3 regions of the Shewanella sp. AC91-MNA-CIBAN-0169 genome follow, and region 1 is predicted to be linked to each of the others. Evidence: predicted binding sites of a transcription regulator. Region 1 holds the regulator's gene; each other region holds the start of a gene.

Evidence for each region. Region 1 encodes LexA, which represses DNA repair genes until DNA is damaged. Its sites were predicted from a motif close to TACTGTATNNNNATACAGTA; they were not measured.
Region 2: a site for LexA is predicted at 8,310-8,329, ahead of recA (recombinase RecA). Genes of this name have one in related genera too.
Region 3: a site for LexA is predicted at 6,992-7,011, ahead of AAEY98_RS10375 (EVE domain-containing protein). Genes of this name have one in related genera too.

What each region holds. Positions count from the first base shown of each region.
Region 1 covers NZ_JBEOPM010000003.1:93,346-104,334, forward strand. The annotation lists gene AAEY98_RS04470 (cell division inhibitor SulA) at 83-589, opposite strand; gene lexA (transcriptional repressor LexA) at 586-1,200, opposite strand; gene plsB (glycerol-3-phosphate 1-O-acyltransferase PlsB) at 1,465-3,888, shown strand; gene mtr (tryptophan permease) at 3,888-5,144, shown strand; gene AAEY98_RS04490 (VOC family protein) at 5,288-6,064, shown strand; gene AAEY98_RS04495 (hypothetical protein) at 6,305-6,568, shown strand; gene AAEY98_RS04500 (hypothetical protein) at 6,565-6,828, shown strand; gene AAEY98_RS04505 (efflux RND transporter permease subunit) at 6,918-10,052, opposite strand; gene AAEY98_RS04510 (efflux RND transporter periplasmic adaptor subunit) at 10,064-10,989, opposite strand, start outside.
Region 2 covers NZ_JBEOPM010000001.1:558,387-569,375, forward strand. The annotation lists gene ispD (2-C-methyl-D-erythritol 4-phosphate cytidylyltransferase) at 1-71, shown strand, start outside; gene ispF (2-C-methyl-D-erythritol 2,4-cyclodiphosphate synthase) at 133-612, shown strand; gene truD (tRNA pseudouridine(13) synthase TruD) at 640-1,713, shown strand; gene surE (5'/3'-nucleotidase SurE) at 1,717-2,466, shown strand; gene AAEY98_RS02375 (protein-L-isoaspartate(D-aspartate) O-methyltransferase) at 2,463-3,098, shown strand; gene AAEY98_RS02380 (peptidoglycan DD-metalloendopeptidase family protein) at 3,198-4,130, shown strand; gene rpoS (RNA polymerase sigma factor RpoS) at 4,209-5,180, shown strand; gene mutS (DNA mismatch repair protein MutS) at 5,540-8,137, opposite strand; gene recA (recombinase RecA) at 8,423-9,487, shown strand; gene alaS (alanine--tRNA ligase) at 10,297-10,989, shown strand, end outside.
Region 3 covers NZ_JBEOPM010000010.1:31,270-42,258, forward strand. The annotation lists gene AAEY98_RS10345 (GNAT family N-acetyltransferase) at 1-1,166, shown strand, start outside; gene AAEY98_RS10350 (LysE family translocator) at 1,208-1,825, opposite strand; gene hppD (4-hydroxyphenylpyruvate dioxygenase) at 1,929-2,969, opposite strand; gene AAEY98_RS10360 (homogentisate 1,2-dioxygenase) at 3,040-4,200, opposite strand; gene AAEY98_RS10365 (LysR family transcriptional regulator) at 4,420-5,349, shown strand; gene AAEY98_RS10370 (TIGR00266 family protein) at 5,523-6,311, shown strand; gene AAEY98_RS10375 (EVE domain-containing protein) at 6,499-6,966, opposite strand; gene AAEY98_RS10380 (YccF domain-containing protein) at 7,123-7,536, opposite strand; gene AAEY98_RS10385 (1-aminocyclopropane-1-carboxylate deaminase/D-cysteine desulfhydrase) at 7,732-8,703, shown strand; gene AAEY98_RS10390 (hypothetical protein) at 8,927-9,100, opposite strand; gene AAEY98_RS10395 (ChrR family anti-sigma-E factor) at 9,784-10,467, opposite strand; gene AAEY98_RS10400 (sigma-70 family RNA polymerase sigma factor) at 10,460-10,989, opposite strand, start outside.

The DNA.
Region 1 (10,989 bases):
TCACTTTGTTGGCTAATAGGCTGAAAAAAGATGAAAAAAAACCCTGAATTCAATACAGGGCTTGGTAATGAAGGGTTCGTGCTTAGTGAAATGAGCAAAAATTACTTGTTCCATTTGTTAAAGTAGGGCTAACAAGTTGATGTTTGTGAGGTAAGTGAGCATTCACATCTTCAATTACCACCCCTAATGCACGTGCACTTTTGGCGACAATTTCTAAACGGCGACTATCGCGAGCATCAAGTGAGCTTGTCCAAGTTACTACTGCGCTCGATGTACCGCTAGTGAGCGCTTTCTCCATGGCCCATAATGTTTCGACTTCATCTTTGGTGTGCACCAGTAAAATGCGATCCATTCTTACACCAGCACTTGCCAGCATATGTTTATAGCCAATATGGGGCGGGCTAATTAATACAATCCATCTGCCTTGCTGGCTCAATATTGCCAACTGGCTGCACAATTGGCTCAGTTCAGCTTCACCTTGGGTGACAGTTTGTAATGTTTGAATGGTTTGGGTGCCATGCAGTTCTGTTTCAGTTAAATCTACCCATAAGCCCGGGTGGCGTGGCGCGATGCCCATTAGTTTGTTCATAACCAATCTCCATTACGGATAACGCCAACGGCAAGCCCTTCGATGGTTAGGCTTTGGCAACTTAAATCTACTTTTATCGGATTGTAATCTTCATTTTCGGCATGCAGATAAATCACATTACCTTTTTGTTCAAATCGTTTTACGGTGACGTCATCATCAACACGTGCCACAACAACCTGGCCATTACGTGCTTGCTGCATTTTATGTACAGCGAGTAAGTCACCTTCTAAAATGCCAATGTTTTTCATGCTGTCACCACGCACTCGCAATAAAAAATCTGCGGCGGGCTTAAACATGTTTGGATCGACTTGATAGTATTGTTCTACATGCTCTTGGGCCAAAATAGGTTCACCAGCAGCAACCTGTCCAATGAGTGGCAGACCGGTTTCAACCTGTTCTTCATGAGGTAAACGAATGCCTCTTGAGGTACCAGGCATGATCTCGATAAAGCCTTTTTTGGCTAATGCTTTTAAATGCTCTTCGGCGGCATTAGCACTTTTAAAGCCAAGACGATTCGCAATTTCAGCACGAGTGGGTGGCATACCTGTTTCGGCGATATTGTTTTTAATTAAGTCTAAAATTTCTGCTTGGCGCGGCGTTAACGGTCTCATGATGATTCCTGTCTTTTTATACAGTGACTGTCATTATATACAGTGTTTGTGTTCGCGCAAGTATTAACCAACTATTTTTTGTATTTTGTTGATTAAGTATCACTCAACAATATGTTTTAATTAACTATTACTAATGTTCTGTCTTATGTTATTTCTGATAGTGAGAGCTTAAACGTAAAGATAGATCGGTCTGATAGTGTAAGCAGGGTGGTTTCTGGTATCCTATACGACAATATTACAGTGGCTTATGTTGCGAAAATAACCATGTCAAAACCAGATTCAATATTTTTACGAGCATTAAGGTGGATTCAAAAGTGGATGGTACAGACCATTGTGGTCCCTCACGATCCTTTTGATGACCTCAATATAGATCCAACTAAACCTTTGGTTTATTTAATGAAAACGGAATCTATTAGCGATATTGCCGCGTTGAGCGAAATCACCGAGGGCTTTGGTCTGCCCAGTCCTTATGAGCCATTACAGCTTGATGGCTTAACCGTGCCTCGTGTGGTCTGTTTAGAGGGCCGCAAACCACTATTTGGTAAACGTGAAAGTGGTGACAAATTCCTTAATTATTTTACCAGTTTATTGTCACTTCATAGCGAGAGCCCTGAATTAGATATACAGTTGGTTCCTGTTTGCCTTTATTGGGGACGTACCCCAGGTAAAGAAGAAGACAGCATGAAAGCTGCTGTATTTGAACGTGAAAACCCTACGTGGTTACGTAAATGGTTAATGATTTTATTTTTAGGACGCCATAATTTCGTCCAGTTTTCTAATGCATTATCGCTTCGTCATATGGCCGATGAACATGGTACTGATAAAAGAATTGCTCACAAATTAACCCGAGTCGCCCGTGTGCATTTCCGCCGTCAACGCAAAGTGATGACGGGGCCACAATTACCGAATCGACAAGCGTTGTTTGCCTCTTTATTAAAATCAGAATCTATCAAAAAAGCCATTGAAGAAGAGTCTGCAAATAAGAAAGTAACAGTCGAGAAAGCGCGTGAAACCGCCATTGAATACCTTGATGAAATTGCCGCCGACTATTCTGATAGTTTGGTGCGTATTGCCGAACGTTTCCTGACTTGGTTATGGAACAAATTATACAGTGGCATCAATATCAAAGGTGCCGAGCAAGTAAGACAGTTACATCATGATGGTCATGAAATTGTTTACGTTCCTTGCCATCGTAGCCATATGGATTACTTGCTACTGTCGTATATTTTGTATTATCAGGGCATGGTTCCGCCGCACATTGCTGCCGGTATTAACCTTAATTTTTGGCCAGCAGGGCCGATGTTCCGCCGTGGTGGGGCATTCTTTATCCGTCGTAGTTTTAATGGTAATAAACTTTATACCGCAGTATTTCGTGAATATTTAGATCAGTTATTTGCTAAGGGTTATGCGGTCGAGTATTTCACTGAAGGAGGTCGTTCGCGTACAGGACGTTTGCTAGCGCCTAAAACCGGTATGTTGGCTATGACAATTAACAGTGTGCTACGTGGGATAGAGCGCCCAGTAACCTTAGTACCCGTGTATTTAGGTTATGACCATGTGATGGAAGTGGCGACGTACCACAAAGAATTAAGCGGTAAGAAAAAGAAAAAAGAATCTGTATGGCAGGTATTTGGTGCTATTCGTAAGTTAGGCAATTTTGGCCAAGGTTATGTGAATTTTGGTGAGCCGATTAATTTACAACAGTTCTTAAATCAGCAGGCGCCAGAGTGGCGTGATGAGCTAGCTAAAGATCCTGACCAGAAACCATCTTGGTTTACGCCCTCAGTTAATTTGTTAGCTAACCGCGTAATGACTAATATCAATGGAGCGGCCGCAGCCAGTTCAGTAACATTGACTAGTTTAGTGTTATTAGCGTCAGAGCAAAATGCGTTAGAAAGAAGCCAGTTAGAACGTCAGCTTGATTTGTATTTAGCCTTACTTAAAACAGTGCCTTATACCGATTACACCTCTGTGGCCGAAGGTAATGGCAAGTCAATTATTGATCACTGTCTGTCGTTAAATAAGTTTGTTAGTACCAAAGACCTTATTGGTGAAATTATTTCAGTTGATGAAAAAATTGCCATCACCATGAGTTATTACCGTAATAATATTATTCATTTGATGGCGTTGCCGTCATTAATTGCCAGTTGTTTAGTGCATTATGACGTGTGCGATCGCCAGCGAATTCATGGCATTGTAATGGACTTTTATCCATTACTTAAAGCTGAGCTATTTATGAGCATTGATGATGTGCCTCAACATGTGGATAGCATTTTAGATTTCATGGTTGAACAAGGTTTACTGACCGGTAGCGATCAGTTTGAGATAACGCCTCGTCATATTACCCAAGTGTTACTGCTTGCTGAAACTATCAGTGAAACGTTGCAACGTTATGCGATTATCTTCAATTTACTCGCAATAAAACCTGATCTTGAGCGCTCAGAACTGGAACGCGATAGCCATTTGTTAGCCCAACGATTAGGCGCGCTGCATGGCATTACCGCACCAGAATTTTATGACAAAAAATTATATAATACCCTGAGTGTGAAACTGAAAGAATTGGGTTATTTATGCAGCGACGAACATCGTGCTGAAGTGATCAGAATTCGTGATAACGCTAATAAATTACTCAGCTCTTTAGTAAGACAAACCATTGTTGATAGTGTGGAAGCGGAGCACGGACAATAATGGCTAATCATATGAATGCTGCCAAGCATCGTACCAGCGGTAAATCTGTATTGGGTGGGGCGATGATTATTGCCGGAACCACTGTGGGTGCGGGCATGTTTTCGTTACCCGTTGTTGGTGCTGGAATGTGGTTTGGCTATTCTATCGCGATGTTGCTCGGCGTTTGGTTTTGCATGCTAATGTCGGGTTTATTGTTATTAGAAGCCAATTTGCATTTTGAACCAGGCGACAGTTTTGACACCTTAACTCGGGTGACTCTTGGGCAGTTCTGGCGGGTGATTAACGGCGTTTCGATTGCGTTTGTGTTATATATTTTAACCTATGCTTATATCAGTGGTGGTGGTTCGATTGTGAATCACAGTCTGTCTGCATTGGGCGTGAGCCTACCCCAGAGTGTGGCCGGATTGGTGTTTGCGGTAGTCTTGGCTTTGGTGGTATTTATTAGTACTAAAGCGGTCGACCGTATCACCACAATCATGCTTGGTGGCATGGTGATTACTTTCTTTTTGGCTATCGGTAACTTACTAATCGACATTGATACCATAAAGCTAGTATCGCCTGATGGTGAATCGCGTTACCTGCCTTATTTACTTGCCGCTATCCCTTTTGGATTGGCCAGTTTTGGTTATCACGGTAATGTGCCAAGTTTAGTCAAATATTATGGTAAAGATGCCAAAACCATCGTTAAGGCGATTATTACCGGAACCACTATCGCATTGGTGATTTATATATGTTGGTTAGTGGCAACGATGGGTAATATTCAACGAAGCCAGTTTGCCGATATTATTGCTCAAGGTGGCAATATAGGTGTGTTAGTGGGTGCGTTGTCTGGGGTTATTGCCAGCCAATGGCTGGATAACATGTTAACCCTATTTGCTAATCTTGCCGTCGCCTCATCATTTTTAGGTGTGACACTAGGCTTGTTCGATTACCTTGCTGATTTATTTGGGTTTGACGACTCGCGATCAGGACGAATTAAAACGGCAACGGTCACGTTTGTGCCACCAACAATCCTTGGTTTGTTATTTCCGAATGGATTTATTTTAGCGATTGGTTTTGCTGCGCTAGCTGCCACTATTTGGGCTGTTATTGTACCAGCGTTATTAGCCTATAAAGTAAGACAACAATATCCTGACTCAAAGGGATTTAAAGTCCCTGGTGGAACCCCGTTAATTGCTATTGTGGTGTTGTTTGGAGTTATCACTGCCACATGTCATTTGCTGGCCATGGCCGATATATTGCCGGTGTTTAAATAGACGCACAAATTCCGGTGAAACAACTTTTAGCCAAAAAGCCTTCGTTTGAAGGCTTTTTGCTTTTCTGCTGATATCGACTTAACTTATGAGACAAGTTTCATGTTGGCTATATCAAGGCAACTATTTTATAAAGGATTAGGATAATGAAGGTACAACAGTATCAACAAGGACAGCCTTGCTGGATTGAATTAGCAACTCATGATTGGGCGGCAGGTAAAGCATTTTATCAGGCGCTATTTGGCTGGGGAGCAGATGATATGCCTATGCCAGAAGGGCATTATACTATGCTGCAAATCGATGGTGATGACATTGCGGCAATGTACCCAATGCCAGCAGAAATGGAAGCCTTACCGACTCATTGGACAATTTATTTTGCGGTCGATGATGTTGATGCTACCTCTAAGGCTGTGACTCAAGCTGGAGGTGAGATTATTGCAGGGCCTCATTCTGTCGGAGATGCTGGCCGAATGGCGCTATGCACAGATCCAGAAGGCTGTCGTTTTGCATTGTGGCAAGGTCAAGACCATATTGGCATTAAGCGATCACAAGAATCAAATACCCTGTGTTGGGTTGAGCTTGCTTGTCGTGATACCGCTGCGGCGAAACAGTTTTATAGCCGAGTATTAGGTTATCAAACTCAGCTTAATGATGTAGCTGATTTTGAATACACCGAATGGTATGTGGGGGAACAAGCCATTGGTGGATTGATGGCAATGACTGCAGAATGGGGCGATACTCCTGCTCATTGGATGAGCTATTTTGCCGTTGATGACTGTGATTTATCAGTGACTAAAGCACAAACCTTGGGGGCTTCAGTTTGTGTGCCTGCAACTGATATTCCTAACGTAGGTCGTTTTTCTGTACTCAATGATCCACAAGGTGGGGTTTTTTCCATTATTGCGTTATTTACTGCAGAATAAATAGATTTGAAAATTATGTTTTTACATAATGAATGTTGATTATTTCTATTCGCAGTGTTGCTGATTGAAGCTAGAGTATCGTTTAATGTAGAGTGCCGATTTAACATAGAGTGGCGATTGAACCTTGATTATTAAGTAATGTCATAGTGAGTTGTTAGTAAAATGTTATTATCAGTTGTTGGTAAGAGTTATTGTAAGAGTTATTGGTAAGAGTTAGTGTATTTAACCAAGGATGAGTGAATGACACCGGAAAACACCCAAATCACATTAGCCAGTATTCATCGCAGTATGTTGTTAGTGGCACTGATCGATTTTCCTGGCACGATATTATTTGGTCTTGGGCTCTACGGTATCCTTGTAGGGTTTGACCAAGATTTCTTGCCTATGTTAGCCAACCCTTTGATCATTATTATTATGTTGATTATCGGTGCGATTATTATGCTATGGGGGATTATCCGCATGATGCTGCTTGCGCGTCAAAAACAAGGAATATTACAACAATGAAAAAACGGATAATCCAATTAAGCTTGTTATCTAGCTTAGTGATACTCACGGGATGCCGTGGTACCGATATCATCAATATTGGTAATAGTGGCAATGCAGATGACAATAAAAATGACACAGATTACATGATACTGAATGTCCCTAGGGCTATTTTAGCCAGCGATCCATGCAAATATGGGCATCCTGACGATATTGCGGCTTGCCGTAAAAAGAAACAAGATGAAGCCGACCAACTTAATGAGTCACTTAAGCGTAAATAACGCTGTGATTAGCACATAAAAAATCCCAAACGATTAATCGTTTGGGATTTTTTATTTATAGAGATAAAAAGTAAATAAATTTAAGTGAATTATTGCTTGGGCAACTTGCGGCCGTATATGAGTAAGTAAATTGCTGGGATAACAAATAGCGACAGTAGCGGCGCCGTGACCATACCGCCGACCATAGGTGCAGCAATTTTTTGCATCACTTCATTACCCGTACCGCTGCCCCACATGATCGGCAGTAAACCAAAAAAGATGGTTGCGACGGTCATGGCTTTAGGGCGAATTCGCATCACTGCACCTTCCACTAATGCAGCCGTTAAATCCGCTTTACTGTGGTAGTTGTCGGCTTCTTTATAGGCCTTAATACTATTATTAAGGTACACCTGCATCACCACGCCAAACTCTGCGGCAACCCCAGCTAAGGCAATCATGCCGACAGATACGGCAACTGAAAAATTAAAGTCCAGCCCATAAAGTAGCCATGCACTACCCACCAATGAGAAAGGTAAACTTAACATGATCACCGATGCTTGTATTACTGAATTGAAAGTCATCATCAGCAACATAAAAATCACCGCGATCATTAATGGGATCACCATTTTCATTTTGGCGTCTACGCGTTGCATATACTCGTATTGTCCAGCAAAACTATAGTTGTAGCGTGGAGGAAGGGTAATTTGTTGCTTAAGCGCCTTTTCTGCTGCAACGATATATTCACCGATAGAAATGTCTTTCAGATCGACAAACACCCACGAGATAAGGCGACCATTTTCACTGGCTAGCATGGGGGCACCATCGGTGATTTTCAGTTCGGCTAAATAACTTAACGGTAAGTACTTACCCGTTTTAGTCAGTACCGGTAAATTTCTGAGCTTCTCGATGTTGTCACGTAACTCTCGCGGGTAACGGATATTGATTGGATAGCGTTCTTGACCTTGTATTGATTCACCAACGGTCATGCCGCCAATGGCAATTTTTACCACATCTTGGATATCTTTTAAGGTCATGCCATAACGTGCAGCATTTTTAAGGTCTGGTGTGATATCAATATAGCGGCCGCCGCTACTGCGCTGTGAAAATGCCGACTCAGTTCCCGGTAATTGGTTTACTACCGCTTCTATTTCTGCACCAATACGTTGTAGTTCTTCAACATTTGCGCCCGATATTTTTATGCCGACAGGGGTTCTCACGCCGGTAGATAGCATATCGATACGGGTTTTAATCGGTTGCACCCAAGCATTGGTCATCCCTGGTATACGCACGGTTTTTTGCAGTTCAGCAATAATGCTCTCTAAGGTTACGCCTTCACGCCATTCGCCAGGCGGTTTGAGCATTATGGTGGTTTCTAGCATTGTTAGCGGCGCAGGGTCTGTTGCTGTCATGGCCCGGCCCACTTTGCCAAATACTCGTTTCACTTCGGGTACTGTTTTTATCAGTCGGTCAGTTTGTTGCAATATTTCTGCTGCTTTGCCTGCACTTACACTGGGTAGCGTGGTGGGCATATAAAGTAGGTCACCTTCTTCTAAGGTGGGCATAAACTCTGAGCCCATTTGGCTTAATGGGTAGTAAGCACTGAATAGCACAATGATGGCTAATCCGATGGTGATTTTAGGAAAATGCAGTACCCATTTTAACAATGGTTGGTATATGGCAATTAATACTCGGCTAATGGGGTTCTTACGCTCATCAGGGATTTTTCCGCGGACAAAATAACCCATTAACACCGGAATTAAGGTGATTGCTAAAATGGCAGATGCCGCCATAGCAAAGGTTTTGGTAAAGGCTAGCGGGTGGAATAAACGCCCTTCTTGCGCTTCAAGGGCAAATACCGGCGTAAAGCTTAAAGTGATAATCAACAAGCTGAAAAATAATGCAGGGCCGACCTCGATAGAGGCTTCTCTGACGAGTTGCCAATGGTCTTCTCCCTCAGGAGCTTTACCGTGTTTTTGGCGATAATGTTCCAAATGTTTATGGGTATTTTCGACCATCACAATTGACGCATCAACCACCGCTCCTATGGCAATGGCAATGCCGCCTAAGCTCATAATATTGGCATTGACACCAATGATATTCATGGCGATAAAGCTGACTAAAATCGAAATAGGTAAGGTAATTATCGCGACTAACGTTGAGCGGGCATGCAGTAAAAATAGTAGGCAAATAAGTCCGACAACCAGCATTTCTTCTAGCACTTTATGCTTAAGGTTATCGACTGAGCGTAAGATTAAATCAGAGCGATCATAAGTGGTGACTAATTCGACCCCATCAGGTAATCCATTACTGATCTCTTTGAGTTTTTGCTTAACATTATTAATGGTTTCAAGAGCATTTTCACCATAGCGCATCACCACAATACCGCCGACAACTTCGCCTTTACCATCGAGTTCGGCAATACCACGACGCGCCGCTGGGCCGGTTCGTAGTTGGGCAACGTCTTTCATTAATACCGGCGTACCAGTTTCCGATAAAATGCCCAGTGGGATTTCAGCAAAGTCGGCAATGGTTTGGCGATAACCACTTGAAGTGATCATGTATTCTGCTTCGGCCATTTCAATCACCGAGCCGCCTGTCGAGCTATTGGAATTATCTAAGGCGTTTTTAATGGTCATTAAGTCGATTTTATACAGTGCTAGCTTATGTGGGTCGACGACCACTTGATATGTTTGTTCCATACCGCCAACGGTGGCAACTTCTGATACTCCGGCAACACTTTGTAATTCTAGTTTTAAAAACCAATCTTGTAATGAACGCAGTTGGGCTAAATCATACTGTCCATTGCGATCGACTAAGGCATATTGGAAAATCCAACCCACTCCCGATGCATCTGGGCCAATACTGGGTGTGACACCCGCTGGCAGTTGGTCTTGTGTTTGCGATAAATATTCAAGCACCCGTGAACGCGCCCAATAGATATCGGTGCCATCTTCAAAAATGACATACACAAACGAGTCACCAAACATTGAAAAGCCACGTACTGTTTTGGCTCCTGGCACGGCCAGCATGGCCGATGACAATGGATAGGTAATTTGGTCTTCAACTAATTGCGGTGCCTGGCCTGGGTAAGAGGTTTTTACAATAACTTGTACGTCTGATAAATCAGGTAGCGCGTCCAGTGGGGTCATGCGCATGGCTTGATAACCCACTAACGCGATAACGGCCGTGAGTATCAACACCATAACGCGTTGCTTTATTGAAGCACTGATAATTTTTGCTAACATTGTCGTGCTCCTTAGTGCTGGTGAGCATTGGTAGTGGTTGATTCTTTGGTCGTTGGAGCATTACTTAAACGCTGTAAACTGCCTTGAATACTGGCTTCTGAATCTAATAAGAACTGACCTGAAATAACCACTTTTTCATGTTCATTCAAGCCCTCTAAAATTTCGGCTCTGCCGTCTGCCATCATACCAATTTTGACTGGCACGGAAGCAAAGCTGGTATCACTGCGTTGCACCACCACGCGGTTTTCACGTCCGGTAAGGATCAGTGCTTCAGTTGGTACCGTGAGCACATTATTCTTAGGCAGGCCAAATAAGGTCACATCCACTAAACTGCCAGGCCTGAGTTTGTCGTTATGATTGTTAAGCTTGATCCGCACCCGCATCGCTCGGGTGACAGGGTCTAATTCTGGGTAGATATAGTCAATTGTCGAGTCAATATCAAACAGCCCTTGTGCTGCCGCGCTAACACTGACTTTACGGCCTTGTTGTAGCCAGCTTTGTTCATTTTCAAATACATCAGCAATGACCCATACACTGTCTAAATTAACGATTTCAAACAAGGTATCTCCAGGCTGAATATACATGCCATCACGCACGGTTAGCTTACTGATAAAGCCATCTTGTGGGGCATAAAAAGGCACTTTAAAAATGGTTTCACCGGTTTTTTCTAAACGATCAATTATCGAGGTATCGACGCCAAGCAACTCTAAGCGTTTACGTGCTTTAAGTAATAAACTGCTACCTCGTTTTTTATCTTGCAAAAGGTAGTCTTGAGCTTGGGAATAGTCGTCTTGGGCATTGACGAGTTCGGGCGAGTAAAGCTCATATAAAAGTTGGCCCTTTTTTATCTGTTGTCCCACGTTATGTACCGTGAGCGTTTCGATCCATCCGGTTGCGCGTGTATGCACATGGCCAATCGCATTTTCATTATATTGCA
Region 2 (10,989 bases), on a different contig from region 1:
GAATGGATAATATCAAAGTGACTCATCCAGATGATTTACAGTTGGCAACTCTGTTTCTGGCGCAACAATAATTAACTGAAATAACCACACTCGTTAATATTAGTTCAAAGCAAGTTAAGATAAGGTTTTTAAATGAATATTCGTATCGGTCATGGTTTTGATGTACATAAATTTGGCGGTGATAGCCCATTGATTTTAGGTGGTGTTACTGTTCCTTATGACTGTGGACTGATTGCCCATTCTGACGGTGATGTTGTACTGCATGCCATTAGTGATGCGATATTAGGGGCGATGGCGTTAGGTGATATAGGTAAACATTTCCCTGATACTGATGCTAATTTTGCTGGTGCCGATAGTCGAGTGCTATTAAGACACTGTTATCAACTTGCACTGCAAAAGCAGTTTGTTTTAGGTAATCTAGATGTCACCATTATTGCTCAAGCACCTAAGATGGCACCCCATATTGAAGCCATACGTCAGTGCTTAAGTGCTGACTTACAAACAGATATCGATAATATTAATGTTAAAGCGACGACTACCGAAAATCTCGGTTTTACTGGACGTAAAGAAGGCATTGCTGTTGAAGCTGTTGTGTTGATGAAGAGCCAATAACCTACAAAATATAGAGAGTTCTGTCACATGAAAGAATTACATTATCTATTTGGTAAACCAATAAGCCAAGCTGATTTACGTACCAATAACAGCGACTTTATTGTTAAAGAAATTTTGCCTTTTACCCCAACAGGGGAAGGCGAGCATCATATGCTTCATGTACGTAAAAATGGCATGAATACCGTATATGTTGCTGAAATATTAGCTAAATTTGCTAAAGTGCATCCCAAAGAAGTGACCTATGCCGGTCAGAAAGACAAAAATGCTATTACTGAACAATGGTTCGGCATACGTATTCCTGGTAAAGAAACGCCAGAGTGGACAGAGCTAAATGACGATAAATTAACCATTCTGTCGAGCAGTCGTCACAGTAAAAAATTGCGTATTGGCGCCTTACTTGGAAATCGATTTGTACTGACATTGCGTAATATCAATGATACTGCCGATGTCGAATCTCGTTTACAGCAGATAGCCAAACTCGGTGTCCCCAATTATTTTGGTGAGCAACGCTTTGGCCATGATGGTAAAAACCTGATCTTAGGTCGACAAATGCTCAGTGGTGGTCGAAACATAAAAGATCGCCATAAGCGCAGCATGTATTTATCGGCCGTGCGTTCCAATATATTCAATCAGGTAGTGTCATTTCGTTTAGCTAATCATCAGGTCGATACCGTCGCTGGCGATTGCGTGATGTTAGCTGGCAGTAAAAGCTATTTTACCGCCGAAGTATGGGATGATGTTCTCAACAGCCGCTTAGCTGAAAAAGATATTCAACTTTCAGCTCCTCTTTGGGGACGGGGAACACCATTAGCACAAGGTGAGGCATTAGCTTTAGAGTTAACGCCATTAGCTGAATTATCGGCCGATTTACAGGGACTCGAAGAAGCGGGTTTATCGCAAGAGAGACGGCCATTATTACTTGAGCCTCAAGGAATGAAATGGCAGTTTGATGCTGATACGCTCACACTTGAATTTGTGTTACCTGCAGGGAGTTATGCCACCTCGGTGCTACGCGAGCTCGCTGATTACCAAGATGTCCAAGAGTCGCAACGAAAAGTCATGGTTGCTGAGCAACAAGCACAAACAAATGAAGAGTGTTAATTAATGGTTAATATTTTAGTCAGTAATGATGATGGCGTAAGAGCCCCCGGTATCATTGCTTTAACCCACGCATTGAGTGAGTTTGCGCAAGTATTAACTGTCGCACCGGATCGTAATTGCTCTGGTGCGAGCAATTCATTAACCTTGACTAATCCATTAAGAATTAATAACTTAGAAAATGGCTATGTTTCGGTTAATGGTACACCGACAGATTGTGTGCATCTCGCGATTAGGCAATTGTGTCAAACCGAACCTGATATTGTCGTTTCTGGTATTAATGCCGGGGCGAATATGGGGGATGACACTTTATATTCAGGCACTGTTGCAGCGGCAATGGAGGGACGTTTTTTAGGTTTACCTGCCATTGCTGTGTCACTGGTTGGAAAATCATTAATCCATTACGATACAGCAGCTGTTTACGCAGCCAAAATTGTAAAAGGGTTGCTGCAACATCCTATTAGTCGTGATCAAATTTTGAATGTTAATGTTCCAGATTTACCTTTAGCACAAATTAAAGGGATTAAAGTTACCCGTTTAGGAGCGCGACATAAAGCCGAAGGTATGATAAAAACCCAAGATCCAGCGGGTAAAGATATATACTGGCTTGGTCCTGTTGGCAGTGAACAAGATTCCGGTGAAGGGACTGACTTTGGTGCTGTAGCTGCGGGATATGTATCTATAACGCCACTCACGGTAGACTTAACGGCATACAATCAACTTGATGGATTAGCCGATTGGATAATAAAAATATGACTCGTGTAGCTTCTACATCAGCAATGAATTTGGCCAAAAAGCTGGCCGAGGCAGGGATTCGACATCCTGCGGTATTGCATGCTGTAGCAACAACACCACGTGAATTGTTCCTTGATGGTGCATTAGCTCATAAGGCGTATGAGAATACGGCATTACCTATCGGGCAGGGACAGACAATTTCGCAGCCTTATATTGTGGCTCGAATGACTGAACTGTTGCTGCAACATAATCCTCAAAAAGTGTTAGAAATTGGCACTGGTTCAGGTTACCAAGCCGCTGTTTTAGCATCGTTAATTCCAGAGTTATTCACAATTGAGCGTATAAAAGCATTACAAATACAAGCTCGTCAAAGACTAAAACGTCTAGATTTACATAATGTCGCATTCAAATATGGTGATGGTTGGCAAGGGTGGTCAAACCGTGGACCATTTGATGGCATAATGGTTACCGCTGCTGCTGCGACAGTACCTCAAGCATTGCTTGAACAATTATCCGAACATGGAGTATTGATTATTCCGGTAGGAGAAGACACCCAGCAATTACTCAAAATTACCCGCATCGGACAGACATTCAAATCTGAGATAATAGAGGCCGTTAAATTTGTTCCTCTCATTAATGGAGATTTGGCTTAGTTAACACGATACAAATGATTTTTATCCATTATTGATATTTTCGTTTGGAGTAAGCTTATTTAGCTTAACAATCACCTATTTCCCCGTTAAGGACTTTGTTTGATGAATACCGGTTGGCCCAACTTTGTGGTCTTAGCAATCATGCTCACTGGATGCAGCTTTCAAGCTGATCGTCCCGCACCGGTAGACAGCTTATCGTCAAAAAATCATGGTCCTCGGTATCATAAAGGCTCATTAAAAACCGATAAATATAAAGTACAGAAAGGTGACACACTTTATTCAATAGCTTGGGGGGCTGGACGTAATTTTGTCGAAGTTGCCCGTTTGAATCGTTTATCGGCTCCTTATACTATTTATCCTGGGCAAACGCTTAATTTAGCCACTACAAATAATAGTCAATCGGCACCTGCTCGAGCATCCCAACCTTCTGTCAATTCAGTACAAACCCAAGCCGTTACTAAACCCTATATTTCGAGTTCGAATAGTTCTATATTAAAAACAATCAAACCTACGGTTGCGCCAAACCCAGTCCCAGTAGTCGTTTCAGTCAGAACGAAAAAAGATCTTGATCACAAAGTGAAGCCTGCGTATTCTGTAACAACTACCCAACAAACAATTAACCAAAGTGCGAGTGGTTCTGTCGCTAATTTGCCACAGCAAGTTCAGCAATGGCACTGGCCAGTTAGAGGCCGAATAGTGGGATATTTTTCGGCATCAGAACAAGGCAATCAAGGTATAAAGATTGCTGGTAATCGCGGCGATATTATTAAAGCCGCAGCAGATGGGAGAGTCGTGTATGCCGGTAATGCACTGCGCGGGTATGGCAACTTAGTTATTATCAAACACAATGATGATTTTTTAAGTGCTTATGCGCATGCCGACACGATATTGGTTAAAGAAAAGCAATATGTGAGTGCAGGACAAACAGTTGCAAAAATGGGCAGTACCGGGACACACCAAGTTATGCTTCACTTTGAAGTACGATTTCATGGTAAGTCTGTCAACCCATTACGATATCTACCTAAACAGTAATTGTTTAGCAACATAAATAACGGAGGATAAGCAAGTGAAGTAGATTAAATACCACAAATTAGGTTTGGGAGAGCAATTATGAGCCGCAAAAATAATACTGCTTCAGCAGAATATCTTGTCGATCTAGCTAAACAACCACCAGAAGTTGCAACCGGTAAACGCGATTTGGTGCAACAACTTGATATTGAAGAAAAAGTCCAAGATGACTTACAAAAAAATTTAGACGCTACTCAATTATATTTAGGTGAAATAGGTTTTTCTCCGCTACTGACAGCAGAGGAAGAAGTGTTTTTTTCACGTAAATCCCTCAAAGGCTGCGAAAAGTCTCGCAACCGCATGATAGAAAGCAACCTCCGTCTTGTTGTTAAAATTTCCAGAAGATATAACAATCGTGGTTTAGCGCTGCTCGATCTGATCGAAGAAGGCAATTTAGGCTTAATTCGAGCGGTTGAAAAGTTTGATCCTGAGCGTGGTTTCCGTTTTTCCACTTATGCAACGTGGTGGATCAGACAAACCATTGAACGGGCGATCATGAACCAGACTCGCACTATCCGTCTACCAATTCATATTGTAAAAGAATTAAATGTGTACTTGCGTACAGCAAGACAGCTTGCCCAAAAACTTGATCACGAACCGACCGCAGAAGAGATCGCCGAAAAGTTAGATGTGTCGACCGGTGATGTTAGCCGTATGCTGAAGTTAAACGAAAGAATTACTTCGGTAGACTCGCCTCTGAGTGGCGATAATGAGAAGGCATTATTAGATGTTATTGCTGATGATGATTCCGTTGGCCCTGATTATCGGGTACAAAATGAAGATTTATCTAATTCGATAGTAGGCTGGTTAAACGAATTAAATACTAAACAACGCGAAGTGTTAGCAAGACGTTTTGGTTTACTCGGATATGAACCTTCAACATTAGAGAATGTCGGTGCCGAAATTGGTTTAACACGTGAGCGTGTACGTCAAATTCAAGTCGAAGCGCTTAAACGCTTAAAAGACTTACTAGGGTCGCAAGGACTGTCAGTCGAAGCATTATTCAGAGACTAATGGATAGTGGAAGTATATTGTGAATATTAAGCGGTTGACTATCACCAACACACAAATGATATGTCATCATTAATGTGTCAATAAGGTCAATTAAGGTATTGCGATATTAGGGTTAAAACCTATATGAGCATTTTAATTTTGCTCATGCGCTTAGGTTTATCCTACTAATCGCCAACTTAATTTAAGTGTTGTGTAGTGGCAATTTGAAGATATAACCTAGATATTACTGCTGGTGTTTTAATGCTATTAGTTCATTTCAACGTATTTTGAAAGTTGTTACTTGTTCGATGTCACACCTAATACGTCATTGAAATGGAAGCCTTTGCAGGCTTCCACAGTTCAAAAATTCACTTGGTCAGTTAATTTCGGTGCTCGGTGTTCGTGTGACTTAATCGCTTCAACTCATATAAATAATCTAACGCCTGTTTAGGTGTCAACTCGTCTGGATTAATTTGGGCTAACTTTTCCAACACGGGTGACGTCTCTGGTATTGGAGGTAATAAGTTCATACTCACTTGAGTTGGGTTCTGTTGAGATAATGTCATATCTCGGTTTTCTAGTTGATGAAGCTTATGTTTTGCCGCTTTAATGACTGCTGCCGGCACACCCGCTAGGGCCGCAACTTGTAGGCCATAACTTTTACTTGCCGCACCTTCTTGTACCGAATGCATAAAGGCAATTGTGTCGTCGTGTTCTATTGCATCTAAGTGAACATTAATGACTGACGGTAACAGCTCGGGTAATTGGGTTAACTCAAAATAATGAGTAGCAAATAATGTCAGTGCACTGACGTTTTTGGCTAGATATTCAGCAGCAGACCAAGCGAGCGCTAAACCATCATAAGTCGAGGTGCCGCGACCTATTTCGTCCATCAACACTAAACTGTTTGCAGTAGCATTATGTAAAATATTAGCCGTTTCGGTCATTTCAACCATGAAGGTTGATCGGCCCGATGCCAAATCATCTGATGCACCAATACGGGTGAAAATCCGGTCGATTTCACCAATTTGAGCATGGTCTGCTGGAACGAAACAGCCGATATGTGCCATCAATGTAATCAATGCAACTTGACGCATATAGGTAGATTTACCGCCCATATTCGGGCCTGTGACAATAAGCATTTGGCGCTGTGGTGTTAACGCTACCGGATTAGCAATAAATGCTGCTTGGCTAACTCGTTCAACGACTGGATGGCGGCCCGCTTCAATATTAATACCAATATCGTGGGTCATTTGTGGGCATTGATAATTAAATAATTGTGCTCGTTCGGCAAAGTTACTTAATATATCTAACTCGGCAGCAGCCGTTGCAAACTGCTGTAATTCTTGTAATTTAGGTAACAATAAGTCAAACAGTTGTTCCCACAGTTGTTTTTCAAGCGCGAGTGCTTTGCCTTGGCTTGAAAGTACTTTCTCTTCGTATTCTTTCAATTCTGGGGTGATATATCGTTCGGTGCCTTTGAGTGTTTGACGACGCTGATAGCTCAGTGGCACTCTATCTGACTGTAAACGGCTAACTTCAATATAGTAACCATGAACCCGGTTATAGCCGACTTTTAAGGTGTTAATCCCCGTTTGTTGTTTCTCACGAGCTTCAAGTTCGACTAAATAATCACTGGCGCCTTCACTCAACTTACGCCATTCATCTAACTCATTATTATAGCCAGTACGGATAACGCCACCATCACGAATTAACATGGGAGGGTTGTCTACAATAGCGCGTTCTAATAAATCATGTTGTTCAGGGAATTCACCCAGTAATTGCACTAACGTATTTAATCGAGGTTGTTGGCATGTTGCTAATGTTTGCTGGATTTCAGGCAGAAGCGTTAGTGCTTGCTTTAAACGTGAAAAGTCACGTGGTCTGGCACTGCGTAGTGCTAAACGAGCCATAATACGTTCGATATCACCTAAGCTTTTTAGTTGCTCATGTAAGGTTTGATATAAGTCTTGTTCAATGAGTTCACTGACTGCGCTATGACGATATTGAATAGTTTGACGATTGCGTAATGGTTCATGGATCCAGCGTTGTAACATACGGCTACCCATAGGGGTTGCGGTATTATCTAATACCCATGAGAGGGTATTTTCTCGCCCGCCAGATAAATTTTGAGTTAACTCTAAATTACGTCTAGTTGCGGCATCTAAAATAATAGATTCAGATTGATTAAAGCGCACAATCGAGTTGATATGTGGTAACGCCATCTTTTGGGTATCTTTTACATACTGCATTAAACAACCTGCAGCTTGTAACGCCAATCGTGCATCAGTAATACCAAAACCGTGCAAATCTTTGGTGCCAAATTGATTGAGCAGTAAATTAATACACGTGTCGTAATCAAACTCCCACTCTGGGCGACGACGGATGCCTTTCATGTTATTGATTAATAACATGTCAGCAAAATCTTCACTGTAAAGTAACTCTGCTGGATTAGTCCGCTGTAATTCGGCTTCTAAAGCTTCACGAGTGGGTAATTCTGCAACAACAAAACGACCAGACGAAATGTCTAAAGTCGCGTAACCAAAACCGCTTTTACCCTGATACAGTGCTGCCAATAAATTGTCTTGTTTTTCTTGCAGTAGAGCTTCGTCAGTTAAGGTGCCAGGGGTAACAATGCGCACCACTTGGCGCTCAACAGGGCCTTTTGATGTGGCAGGATCACCAATTTGCTCACAAATGGCTACAGACTGACCAATATTAACTAATTTTGCTAAATAGCCTTCGACAGCGTGATATGGAATGCCTGCCATGGGAATCGGGTCACCGCCGCTTTTTCCACGAGCCGTCAGTGAAATACCCAACATTTCAGAAGCGCGTTTAGCATCATCGTAAAACAGCTCATAAAAATCACCCATTCGATAAAACAATAACATATCAGGATGGGCCGCTTTTAAGCCCAAATACTGGCGCATCATCGGGGTGTGTTTTTCTAAATCGCTGGTATCAATCACTGTCATTATGAACACTTCACTATTAATCAATCGTAGGACGTAAATCTTATGGGGCTAATCTTAACAATATTTGCCCCCAGCGTATAAATAGATTCAAACAAAAAATTTTATGAGGATAAAATATTGATGTAAATGATCAATTCTCAAAGGTTTAAAAAAAAATCAGCTCAGCACTTGATACTGTATGACTATACAGTATACTGATGAACATATTGAAATGATTCACGTCACTTCACCTAAGTCGAAATAGCATTTTACTAAACGTATTGAATGCCTTAAGAGGGTTTTATAATGAAGGTTGATCCAAATAAAGAGAAAGCACTAGCCGCCGTTTTAAGCCAAATTGAAAAGCAATTTGGTAAAGGCTCAATTATGAAGTTGGGCGAAGATCGCACAATGGATGTTGAAACTATCTCTACCGGTTCGCTTTCATTGGATATCGCACTCGGTGCGGGCGGTTTACCAATGGGACGTATCGTTGAAATTTACGGTCCAGAATCATCAGGTAAAACGACGTTAACTCTTGAAGTGATTGCCGCAGCGCAACGCGAAGGTAAAACTTGTGCGTTTATTGATGCTGAACATGCTCTTGACCCAATTTATGCGAAAAAGTTAGGCGTAGATATTGATAACTTACTTTGTTCACAGCCAGATACAGGCGAACAAGCGTTAGAAATTTGTGATGCGTTAACTCGTTCTGGTGCTGTAGACGTTATTGTGGTCGATTCTGTTGCAGCGTTAACGCCAAAAGCTGAAATTGAAGGTGAAATTGGTGATTCACATATGGGCCTTGCCGCTCGTATGATGAGCCAAGCTATGCGTAAGCTGGCTGGTAATCTTAAGCAATCAAATACTTTGCTTATTTTTATTAACCAAATTCGTATGAAAATTGGTGTGATGTTTGGTAGCCCAGAAACAACTACCGGTGGTAATGCACTAAAGTTCTACGCTTCAGTACGTTTAGATATTCGTCGTACCGGTGCCATTAAAGACGGCGACGAAGTTGTCGGTAATGAAACCCGCGTTAAAGTGGTTAAAAACAAAATTGCGGCTCCATTTAAGCAAGCTGAATTCCAAATCCTTTATGGACAAGGTATTAACCGTACTGGTGAATTAGTCGATCTAGGCGTTGCGCACAAGTTAGTTGATAAAGCGGGTGCTTGGTATAGCTACAAAGGCGAGAAAATTGGTCAAGGCCGTGCTAACGCAGGCAAATTCTTGACTGAAAACCCCGTCATTGCCAGTGAAATTAATACCACTTTACGTGCGATGTTATTGAATGGTGGTGCTAATGCATCAGATTCTAAAACAGAAAGTGATGAGAATATTGACCTTGAAACGGGTGAAGTATTCTAAGCTAGTCAGTCAGTTACATCTATCGCGGTAGCGCATCTTGCGCGCCGCGAATATTCCCTCGCTAAAAGCCCCTGTTGTTATACCCTAAAAACGATAACGCTAAAAACTGCAACGTTAAAAACTGCAACGTTAAAAACTGCAACGTTAAAAACGTTGATATGTGAAAAATCTCTAGTACTCGATTATTGTCAATCTCAGGGTTATTGAGTCATATCCGCTACTCTGCGTTACTTTGAATAATCCCACATAGCTTTAATGCCCATACTTTTAATGATTTAGTTCTGAATTATTTAGCATTTTAAATCACACTATTTGCCAAAAAATATATTAGTTCTGCAGTTACCTTCTTCAATTGGTTTAAAAGCTAATGTGTTACTCCTAACCACGCTCTTTTTATCGTGATAGCGGAGGTTTATCTGGTTAAATTAGACGGTATTTAGCTCACTTCAAATGTGGATAACAGACCGAACACTCGACAACAAAGGTTTGTTATTAATCTGCAATCTCAAGCTGACCATTTGCTTACTCACAAGGCAGTCTTGCCGCCAGCAACGAGCCAATTGCCTTTTAATTTAACGTCGTTAGTTGGGTAACGGGCTGTTCGGGATGTGTTTATTAGCTCGAGTTGAGCTTAGTTAACCTTAGTCGGTGAGATCGCTTATCAATAACTATTATTATCGGTTTATGCTCAGAGGATAATCGAGCCACTCATCTCGCATGTTGACGTAAATTCAGTATATAATGCTTACATTTACAGGCTTGCATGCCAAGCTCGTTACTTTCGTATTTTCTATATTCAGGGCCATTTCATGTTTCAGACTACAGCAGAGTTAAGAAGTGCTTTTTTAAAGTACTTTGAAGATAACGGACATCAGGTTGTTGATAGCAGCTCGCTTGTTCCCACAAATGACCCAACACTGTTATTCACCAATGCGGGTATGAACCAGTTTAAAGATGTGTTCCTCGGCATGGATAAACGCAATTACACCCGAGCGACAACTTCACAACGTTGTGTGCGCGCAGGTGGCAAACATAACGATTTAGATAACGTGGGTTATACCGCTCGTCACCATACTTTTTTTGAAATGTTAGGCAACTTTAGTTTCGGCGATTATTTCAAAGAAGATGCAATTCGTTTTGCATGGACCTTCCTAACCGAAACACTCAAACTGCCAAAAGAACGCTTATGTGTCACTATTTATGAAACCGATGATGAAGCATATGATCTTTGGACTCAAAAAATAGGCGTGCCAGCGGAAAATATGATCCGCATAGGTGATAACAAAGGTGGGGCTTTTGCGTCAGATAACTTCTGGCAGATGGGTGACACTGGTCCTTGTGGTCCTTGTAGTGAAATTTTCTACGATCATGGTGATCATATTTGGGGTGGCCGTCCTGGCACGCCTGAAGAAGACGGTGACCGCTTTATTGAAATTTGGAACATTGTATTTATGCAGTACAACCGTCAGGCCGACGGTGAAATGTTGCCATTGCCAAAACCT
Region 3 (10,989 bases), on a different contig from region 1:
AAACGCGAGTTTATCAATATAAATTTGTTAATAGTATTAGCAATATAGATTCTTCAGTATGGAATATCTTTTTTGGATCATCTCATCCTTTTACCCGGCATGAATATTTATCCGCTCTGGAAATGAGTCGCTGTGTTAGTGCTGAAACGGGTTGGACGCCGATGCACCTTATGGTGATGGATGGCGATAATATTATTGCATTGATGCCCTTGTACCTTAAAAGTCATTCTTGGGGGGAATATGTGTTTGATTGGGCATGGGCAGAAGCTTATGAGCGTCACAATATAGGCTATTACCCTAAGCTTGTGGGCAGTATACCTTTTACTCCTACAACTGGGCGACGTATTGGTATTGACCCAAGGTTACCAAAACACGATCAACAGCCCTTGATTGACGGTATTCAAACCTATCTGTCACAAACTGTCATTAAAAAGGGTTGGTCATCTTGGCATTGTTTATTTACCAATACCGAGCAACATCTACAGTTTGCACAAGCAGGGGTAATGGAGCGTGTTGGTTGTCAGTTTCATTGGCACAACCAAAATTATGCTGATTTTAATGACTTTCTGAGTACATTAACGTCACGTAAACGCAAAAACATCACTAAAGAACGAATTTCTGCAAGGCAACAGCTACAATTCCGATTTATCGATGGCGATAAGGCGAGTGCAGAGCAATGGCAGGATTTTGTGCGTTGTTATCAAAATACTTATTTAAAGCGTTCGGGTCATAAAGGGTACTTGTCGGCAGCATTCTTTGAGCAGATAGCAGCAACAATGGGCTCAATGATCCGATTATTATTGATTGAAAATAGTGACGCACAATTAGTGGCATCAGCATTATATTTTGTGTCAGACACGCATTTATATGGTCGTTATTGGGGGGCGTTAACAGAATGCGACTATGTCCATTTTGAAGCATGTTATTACCAAGGTATTGAGTACGCTATCGCTAATCAATTATTAGTTTTTGATGCAGGAGCACAAGGCGAACATAAAGTGGCTCGAGGTTTTCGTCCTGTGAAAACCACCTCAAGCCATTTTGTTGCTCATGAAGGTTTTAATGATGCCATCGGTGCTTTTTGTCAACAAGAGCAAGCTCATATCGACATTTATATACAGCAAATGTGCGAACAACTGCCGTATAAATCGATTGAAAATACATAAAATAATATGAGGTTAATTACTCATCAAATGTGCTTTCTGGGTTAGCCTAGCGCTAGCCAAATACCAACCAGTATCATTAAACTTCCGGCGATACGATTCATCCAGCGGATATTATCGCCTCGACTTAAAAATAATCGTAAACTCTTACCGCCGCTGGCATAAGCCAGCATCGACACACTTTCGGTGACCATTATAATACTAAGCAAAACGGCGAGTTGTGGCCCAACGGCATTATCAACATTAATAAACGGCGGTAATAGCGAAATCATAAAAGCCCAACCTTTAGGGTTGGCAATCGCGGTAATAAATCCTTGGCTGATTAAGCTCATGCGACTGGCTTTAACTTCAATACCAGTGATGATGGCCATTTTGCCTTTAGCACGCCACATATTAATGCCAATGTAGCCAAGGTAAGCGCCACCCACCCACTTAAGAATATCGAACACCTGTGGGTAATTTAGCATGATGCTAGCAACCCCAAGTACTGCTGCAATGGCGACCAACGCCACGCCCACTAATTCACCTAACATCATCCATAAGGTTCTGCGTACACCAATACTCATGCCGAGTGTCATGGCTAAAGTCATGCACATACCGGGGGTGATAGACACAAAAAAGAACGTTGGAATAAACACAGCGAGTACGGCGTAATCTGGCATTAGAAAGGTCTTTGATTAGAATGTAGATGGCAGAGTGTAAAGGCCTAAAATGATAAAAACCAGCAATTTGCTGGTTTTTATGTATCACTTCGTGTCTATAAAATTACAGCACGCCGCGTTTCATTTGATCGCGTTCAATCGATTCAAACAACGCGGTAAAGTTACCTTCGCCAAAGCCAAGGTTATTTTTACGTTGAATGATTTCAATGAAGATAGGCCCAAATAGATTTTTGGTGAAAATTTGCAATAAATAACCGTCATCATCGCCATCAACCAAAATCTGGTGATGCTTGATACGGTCGTGATCTTCGGTCACTTGTGGCAACTTCTCGAAAATGGTGTCGTAATATTCAGGAATAATATCCAGTGTTTTGATTGAGGTGCCTTCCATAGCATCGAGTGAGGCCACAATGTCACGACTTCTGAATGCCAGATGTTGAACACCTGGGCCATTGTATTCACCTAAGTATTCATCAATCTGATTTTTGTTATTACCTTTACCTTCGTTAATCGGGATGCAGAAACTGCCGTCTGGAGAGCGTAGCGCATAAGATACCAAAGCAGTTTGAGCGCCGCTGATATCGAAATAACGCACTTCGGTAAAACCAAAAATGTCTTTATAAAAGTTAGCCCATTTTTCCATGGTGCCTTTGTAGACATTATTGGTTAAATGGTCGACTTCCATAAAGCCTTTCTCAGGCGTTACGATAGGCTGTTCTAAATCGACAAAGTCAGTTTGATAAATATTGTTTTGTTCACCAAAAGTGTCAATAAAATAAATCAGACTGTCGCCGATACCGTAAATAGCTGGGTAGGGCATGTCTTTATTGGCATCATCGGCTGGTTTTGCACCACGGGCAACGGCTTCTGTAAATGCAAACTGTGCATCTTCTACACGCCAACCCATTGAACAAATAGCCGGACCATGAGATTTGGCGAATTCTGCAGAAAAGCCTGCACGGCCTTTATTCAATAGAAAGTTAATGTCATTTTGTTTGTAGTAAACAATGTCATTATTTTTGGTTTTTTTTAACATCGAAAAACCAAAATCAATGAATACTTGGTGCATGTATTCTGTATCTGGGCTAGCAAATTCGGTGAATTCAATGCCTAAAAGGCCCAGTGGATTTAGTTCGCTTGCCATTTTGTTTTCCTTTATTTTATGTCAACACGCAATCACTCTTTGGTGACTTGGGTTAGCTATAAATGTGGTCTTAGTTTTCTAACCAAGAGCGGTTGTAATCATCACTCATGCAATTTTTGACATGAGCGGTTAAATTCAGTGGGGCGAAGGTATCAACCATCACCGCATATTCGTATGTTTCGGTTTTGCCGATAGAGGCTTCTGTGCGACCAGGTTGAGGCCCATGCGGCACACCTTTTTGGTGTAACGTCATATAGCCCGCTTCAATGCCTGTACGGCTCATAAAGTCACCATCGACGTAATACAAGACTTCATCGCTGTCGATGTTGTTGTGGTAATAAGGTGCTGGTATCGATTTCGGATGAAAATCGTATGGGCGTGGCACAAAGTTACAAATGACAAAATTGTGTGCAGTAAACACTAAATGCTCAGACGGTGGTAAATGAATCTTGCCAACTTTGGGTGCATATTCACTGATGTTAAATGCCCAAGGATAAACGCAACCATCCCAGCCTACTAAGTCAAATGGATGCCATTGCAGTGTCATTTTTTGATAGCGATCACCAAATTTACACATTAACGGAAACGCACCTTTTTCAACCACGGCATCAGCCAAGGTTGGCGTACGAATGTCTCGTTCACAGTAAGGTGCAGATTCAAGCATTTGGCCGTATTCGTTTCTGAAATGCTTTGGCACTTCGACCATTGAGGATGATTCAATAACAAACAAGCGTACATTTTGATAATCGTTAAATTTAAGTTGGTACGTGGTCCCGCGTGGAATAATTAAGTAATCCCATTTATTGGTTTCAATGACACCGTATTCACTCAATAATTGGCCTTCACCCTCGTGAATAAACACCACTTCGTCAGCATAGGCATTTCGATAAAATTCATTGGTGTCTTCAGTCACTTTCGCGGTGTACATGGCGACATCATTATTGAAAAATATTTTATTTCGGGCGCTAAAAAAGTTGCCTTGGCAGTCGGCTTGGCGCGAGTCTAATTTGTAATTTTGAATTAATGAGTCTTGCCATTGTTCACCATGAGATAACGAGTAAGGTTGAACGTCTATCGCTTTGGTTGGCATATTGTGATGATATTTATTGGAGTAGATATTCGAAAAGCCATGGGTTGAAAATAATTCTTCACGGTACAACTCGCCATTGTCTTTTTCGAAGGCAATGTGACGTTTGGTCGGGATCTGACCTTGTTTAACATAGAATGGCATCTGATTGTCCTATGGTGAATCGACTGCGAGTGTCGTGGCGTTTATGTTATTTGTTGTTATGGCCTAATCGCATTGGGCAAACCAATATGTGATCTAACTTACAATTTAGTGGTAAAGATCAACAAAAAAAAGAATAATAAATAACTCAACACAATCTATTTTTTAGATTGTTATGTTAACTTTACATTTGTGTATGGATAACGGGACAGTGGGAATCTTATGCGAATAGATATCGATGCCTTTAATGTACTGCAAGTACTTGTTGAAGAAGGAAGTTTTGCAAAAGCTTCAGAGCGATTACACAAGGCACAATCGGCAGTAAGCTATCAGATTAAAAAACTAGAGCAACATCTCGGCGTGACATTATTTAATCGAGATCATTATCGAGCGGAATTAACACCCGAAGGGAAGGTTATTTTGGCCGAAGGGCAACGGCTGTTACAGCATTTAGCCAATATTGAACATCTTGCCAGTCGCTTTAGTCAGGGTTGGGAGCCCAAACTTGAGTTAGTCATAGACGGTGCTTTACCGATGGAACCGATCATGACCGCGCTTAAGCGCATGTCAGAACACAACATACCGACTAAAGTGCAGCTTAATATGGAGTTTTTAGGCGGGGTACAGCATCGCTTTGAGCGCAACCAGGCCGACTTAATGCTGGTTAAGGATTATCGTACTGGCCCCTCTTATCATCCTAAACCGCTACCTGCTATTACCAGCGTGCTTGTCGCGTCATCACAACATCCATTAAGTCAGCTTAAAGACATTAGTTTGCCTGAATTGCAACAACATGTTGAGTTAACCATCGAAGATTCATCTCCTGGTAAACGTGACCGCGATGAAATGCAATTTGGCGGCGATAAAGTCTTTTATTTGTCAGGCTTTATCATGAAAAAAAATGCTTTACTAAAAGGCCTGGGTTTTGGTTGGATGCCGGATTTTTTAATTGCTGAAGAATTACATCAAGGGCAACTGATCGAGATTGATTTTATTGGTGGTAATCGGTTTAGTTTTACACCGCAATTAGTCTCTACACTTGAACGTCCGCTTGGGCGAGCTGGGCAGTTATTTACCGAGCTTATTTTGCAAGAGTTTGCTCAATATCAATTACAACAACAATCAGGATTGAGCGGTGCGGGTTTAGGTTAACGATGGACACAATTGGCAAACAAATGCAGTGGCAACAGAACGCGGATATTTTATTGAAATGTTGTCATGTTAAATGGATGATCATTTTGTTACCTTAAATCATCCATAAGGAATAATGCCTTAATACTGAATTGGGCAACTGCAAACATTAAATAAATTTTTAAGGAATGAAAATGAGCATGAAAAGTCATGAAGTAGATTATGAAATTATAGGTTCTAGCATGCAGCTGGTTGAAGTTGAATTAGACCCAAATGAGTCTGTTATTGCTGAAGCGGGTGCGATGACTTACCTCGAAGAAGACATTATGTTTGAGGCCAGAATGGGTGATGGCTCTGAACCAGAATCCGGTTTTTTTGGCAAGCTACTTGGTGCAGGTAAACGCGCCATTTCGGGTGAGGGTATTTTTATGACCCACTTTACTAATCAAGGTCAACAAAAACGAAAAGTGGCATTTGCTGCGCCATTTCCTGGCACTATTTTGGCTATAGACTTAGCTCAACATCAAGGCGAACTTATCTGCCAAAAAGACAGCTTTTTAGCGGCAGCCTTAGGCACGCAAGTAAGCATGAAGTTTAATAAGCGATTAGGCACCGGTTTCTTTGGTGGTGAAGGATTTATTCTACAAAGCCTTAAAGGTGATGGCATGGCGTTTGTGCATGCTGGTGGGACACTGATTAAAAAAGAATTACACGGTGAGACATTGCGGGTCGATACCGGTTGTTTAGTTGGATTCACTCCCGGGATTGATTATGACATACAACGTGCAGGCTCATTAAAGTCGATGGTATTTGGTGGTGAAGGTTTGTTCCTTGCAACCTTAAAAGGCCATGGGACTGTGTGGTTACAAAGCTTACCGTTTTCTCGTATGGCTGACAGAATTATTGCTCATGCACCATCAAGTGGTGGCAAAGACCAAGGTGAAGGTTCTGTACTTGGCGGAATAGGGCGAATGATTAACTAATATGGGCATTGCGTGATCTTATCACTGTGCCGTTAGTATTTGAGCTCAGACTATTTATAGCTAATAGTGTTTACGTAGTCTGAGCTGTCTTTAGGAGGCTGATTTAAAGAAGATGTTTACTGGCCTGCTGACAAGCTGGTCTGTTTTAATTCAAGGTTACCGATGCAAGGTCATCAATCTAACGTTATTATTCTAAGGTTGTTAGTTGCATAATGTGTTGGTATTGCAACTGTGTGACGGGCTGAATACTCAGGCGGGCACCTTTAGCCACTAATACCATATCTTGCAGCGCGGGATCGGCTTTCAATTGCTTCAAGCTCACAGGCTTAGAAAATTTGGCCATAAATTGAATATCGACTTGCCACCATCGAGGCGCATTAGCGTTAGATTTTGCATCAAAATACGGTGAACGGTTATCAAAAGCACTGCTATCAATTTGAGCTTCACTGCTAATTTTTGCTAAACCCACAATGGCAGGAACTTTACAGCTAGAGTGGTAAAACAACACTACATCGCCCAATGTAATTTGATCGCGAATATAATTACGTGCTTGATAGTTACGAATACCTTGCCAAGCAACAGTTTGCTGCTTACTCATCTGTAGATTATCAATACTAAAGTCGTCTGGTTCAGACTTCATTAACCAATAGTTCATGTGATCCCATTATCGTCTTTAAAGTGACTGAATAACCTTTCAGTGCTTAAGAATGGCAATGTACACGGTGCAGATACGATTAGGCAAATAAAAAGCCGACAGCATTATGCTATCGGCTTTTTACAACAGTGGTCATTCAGCGGTTATTAACGAATGTTAATAAGTCGGTTTGGCAATAACGGTTTGACCAATAGGGGTTAAACTTAATAAGGCTAACTTATGATGTTGTAACGCGAACGGAATACCTATAATCGTTACAAAACAAGCCAGAGCATGGACTAGATGACCAATCGCGAGCCAAATACCAAAGCATAAAAACCATATTACATTACCCACCAAACCTAACGTGCCAGTGCCAATATCTTCTTGGCCTGAAATGTGTTTTCGGTTAACGGTCTCTTGTCCAAATGGCCAGAAAGCCAGTTCGCCAATAACAAAACAAGCACGACCAAATGGGATGCCAATGATACTGATAAAGCACAGTACTCCAACAAACCACCAAGCTAGGCCCATAACAAAACCACCCATTAAAAACCAAGCAATATTAAAGATTAAGCGTAAAAGAGACATTTTCATTCCTATCAATAGTCAATATTCTCAATATAAGCCATTTTCATGCCATGTTTTCAATTTGTTGATTATTAAGGGTTAAGTGTTGCTGTGGTATTGTATAAATAGAACAGTGCGAGGATTCACGCAAATGAATCGATGAGATTTATCATTTTTTAGTTAAAATGCTCATATTACAGTTGATTGAGACAATTCATGTTTTCGATAAGCCCAGTGCAAACGATGAACTTTGGTGGACGCAGCATCTACATTAAACGAGATGATTTATTACATGCTGATTTTAGTGGTAATAAAGCACGTAAATTTTATCATTTTTTGCATCATGATTATTCACATATTACCCAACTAGTGGCATCGGGTTCGGCCCAAGCCAACTCATTATATTCCATGTCAGTATTGGCTAAGCGGCAAGGGTGGAAATTTGATTACTATGTAAGCCATATCAGCGAGTTTTTATTACAACATCCTCAAGGCAATTATGCCGCTGCGATACAAAATGGCGCCAATATTATTGATGTTAGTCATTTGACCGATGTTGAAAATCTTCAAAGTATGCATTTAGACGATGCTATGCAATATATTGTTTCATCGAATCCAAGCTACGCAGATAAAAAACAATTACTTTTTATTCCTGAAGGTGGGCGTTGTGAGTATGCCGAAACCGGGATAACACAACTTGCCTGTGAAATTATTCAATGGGCGCAAGATCAACAAAAAAATAAGCTAAAGGTATTTTTACCCTCAGGTACGGGGACCACTGCGGCTTATTTAAATAAACAACTTACTCAACAATTGGCTCATTTATCATTAACGAAAGTTTTTACCGTTGAGGTGTTAACTTGCAGTACTGTGGGAGGGGATGAATATTTACGTCAACAATTCTCACAATTAGTCGATGAGGTTTATTTTCCTACAATTATTAATGATGGTCATAAATATCATTTTGGAAAATTATCACGACGTTGTTTTGATATGTGGAATACGGTATGCCAGTCGGGAATTGAATTTGAATTATTGTACGACCCGGTTGGATTTCTAGTGTTACAACATTATTTGAATAGTAATACTGCCAATGTAACCGATATTCTTTATATACATCAGGGGGGAGTTTTGGGAAATAAAACAATGTTGCCAAGATACCAACGAAAATTTTCGCACACTGTTTAATTATAGGGTGAATGCAAGATGATTTTTCTATAAGTTGTTGATATAAAATTAGATATTTTAGAGGGGTTAACTGGGGTTTAACACTGAAGAATAACTTAAAATGATGCGAGTGAGTTATTCATTTTGCTCTGTTTTAATAAACATCGGTAAGTGAGAGGAGAATACCGAGAAATGAGTTTATTAAATAACAGAGCAAATGATTAACGCAAAGCGTTAGGGGGTATTACTTATTGGCAGAGATTAACCATTTCATGAAGTTTAATGCTTCAATACGTTTTGAAAAGGTTTTTTTGTTTTTACCTAGGCTGTCGGTAAAAGCAATTGAATTCTTGTTTGACGAGATAGAGTTAACCGGAAAGCTAACTGAAATTTCGTGTCCATTCATGTTGTATGACATAGGTCACACTCCTTCTTATATATTCACCATTAGGTGAGAAAATTGTTCAATAAAATATCCTTGGCATTTTTTAGTGTTGCAAAAGATTAATGTTTCGAGATTTAACTTAACCTATCCTTTACTCACTAATCAAGTGTTGATATGTAAATAGTTGATTAAGGTCTATTTTATGCTTGCAACATTGATGTTGTCACATGACATATAGCCATAAAAAAATGAATACATATTTAGTACTTAACTTTGTAAGTTAAACATAGTTTTATGACAACAAGATGACGTGAATATAATTTAAATTATCATATCAACAGAAATCAATTGAAATCAAAAACGATGTACAGAAGCTTGTCTTGGGTTTATTTACGAAGTGAAGTTGAGCAGACTTACAGGTAGGTAACCAAAATTAACAAGAAAACTAAATCTGTGTGGATAATATACTGAGTGTTTGCATATGGCAATAGTCTTTTTCAATTTTTAATCAAATTAATGCAGTTTTCGATTGAAAAATAGCAATTAGCGACTAATTATCGACAATTCTCACCTTGCTCGGATGTCGATAGTGTTAAAAGGGATGACGAAAATTCACTCATCATCCCTTATTGCTGGTACAACTTAATGATAAATAGCGTCCAAGTTATCGATACACAAACGTTAGTAGTTAACATTTTAAGAAACTAACGTAATGGTTAGTAAAGTAAATCGCCAATTGGATTTAATAGTTTGCTGAACCCTTTAGTGAAGTATAACGGGGCATCGACAATGGTATAGCACAAACAACCTTCAAGTGTTTTTGGTGAATGTTGGTGCTCTTTATCAAGCAGCATAAAATCACCAGGCTTGTAGGTGTTGTAACAGTCGCTGAACTCACCTGCGAGCAGTAATGTTAGCTCTGCACCTTTGTGTGTATGTTCAGGAATTTCACCATTGGCTGCGATATGCAACAAGCTTGCTCTTGCTTGTGGCTCTCCGGTATCGAGTCTCAAACGGCTGACTTTACCAATACCCTGCCAAGAAGCATTAATTTGCTTACGAAATACCTTAGGCAGCGGATAATGCTGACCTTTAATACTAACGCTATTGTCTTCAATCTGATCAACTGTACTAGCTTGTTCAACCTCTAAAGTATCTAAGGTTGAATTTAATAGCTTCTCGAGTAGTGCGTCTAATTGATTATTATTAGTGTCTACCGACTGAGTTTTTACGGCCGACTCAAACTGTTGCTCAGACAACGCAATTGTCACCTGGTCAAGTTGTTGCTGGCAATGAGGACACAATTCAGCATGAGCGGAGATAGCAATCGACATCGATAGCGGCAACTCGCCTTTAGCATGGAGAGACAGCAAATGCTGGTCTGGGTGGTAATTAATCATAGTGTTTCTCCATAAAGCTTTTTAATTTTTCCAAGCCAAGTCTAAGTCGAGATTTAACCGTTCCAATTGGAATGTTAAGTTTGTCTGCTAACTCTTGTTGAGTAAGCTCTTGCATATAAATACCTTGTACTACTTGGCGTTGTAGAGGAGGTAATTCTTCTACATGCAGCAATAAAGTTGCCGATAATAAAAAATCATCGTCGTTGTTTTCAGCTTCATCAGACTCAAATAAAGGCCAAATATCATCACCGAAAGAATCTTCACGGTTATGTTGTACTTTACGGAGCATGTCAAAACATTGATTACGCATGATGGTAAATACCCAAGTACTTACCGCTGCTTTGTCTGCATTGTAAAGATGGGCTTTTGTCCATACTCGAGTCATTGTCTCTTGAACTAAATCCATGGCTAAGCCCTGTTGGCTTAAGCGCTGAACACCAAAAGAGTTAATTTTTGGGCCAAAATGCGAAAAAAGTTTTGCAAAAGATGCTTTGCATCGATCATTAGCCACCTGCATCATTA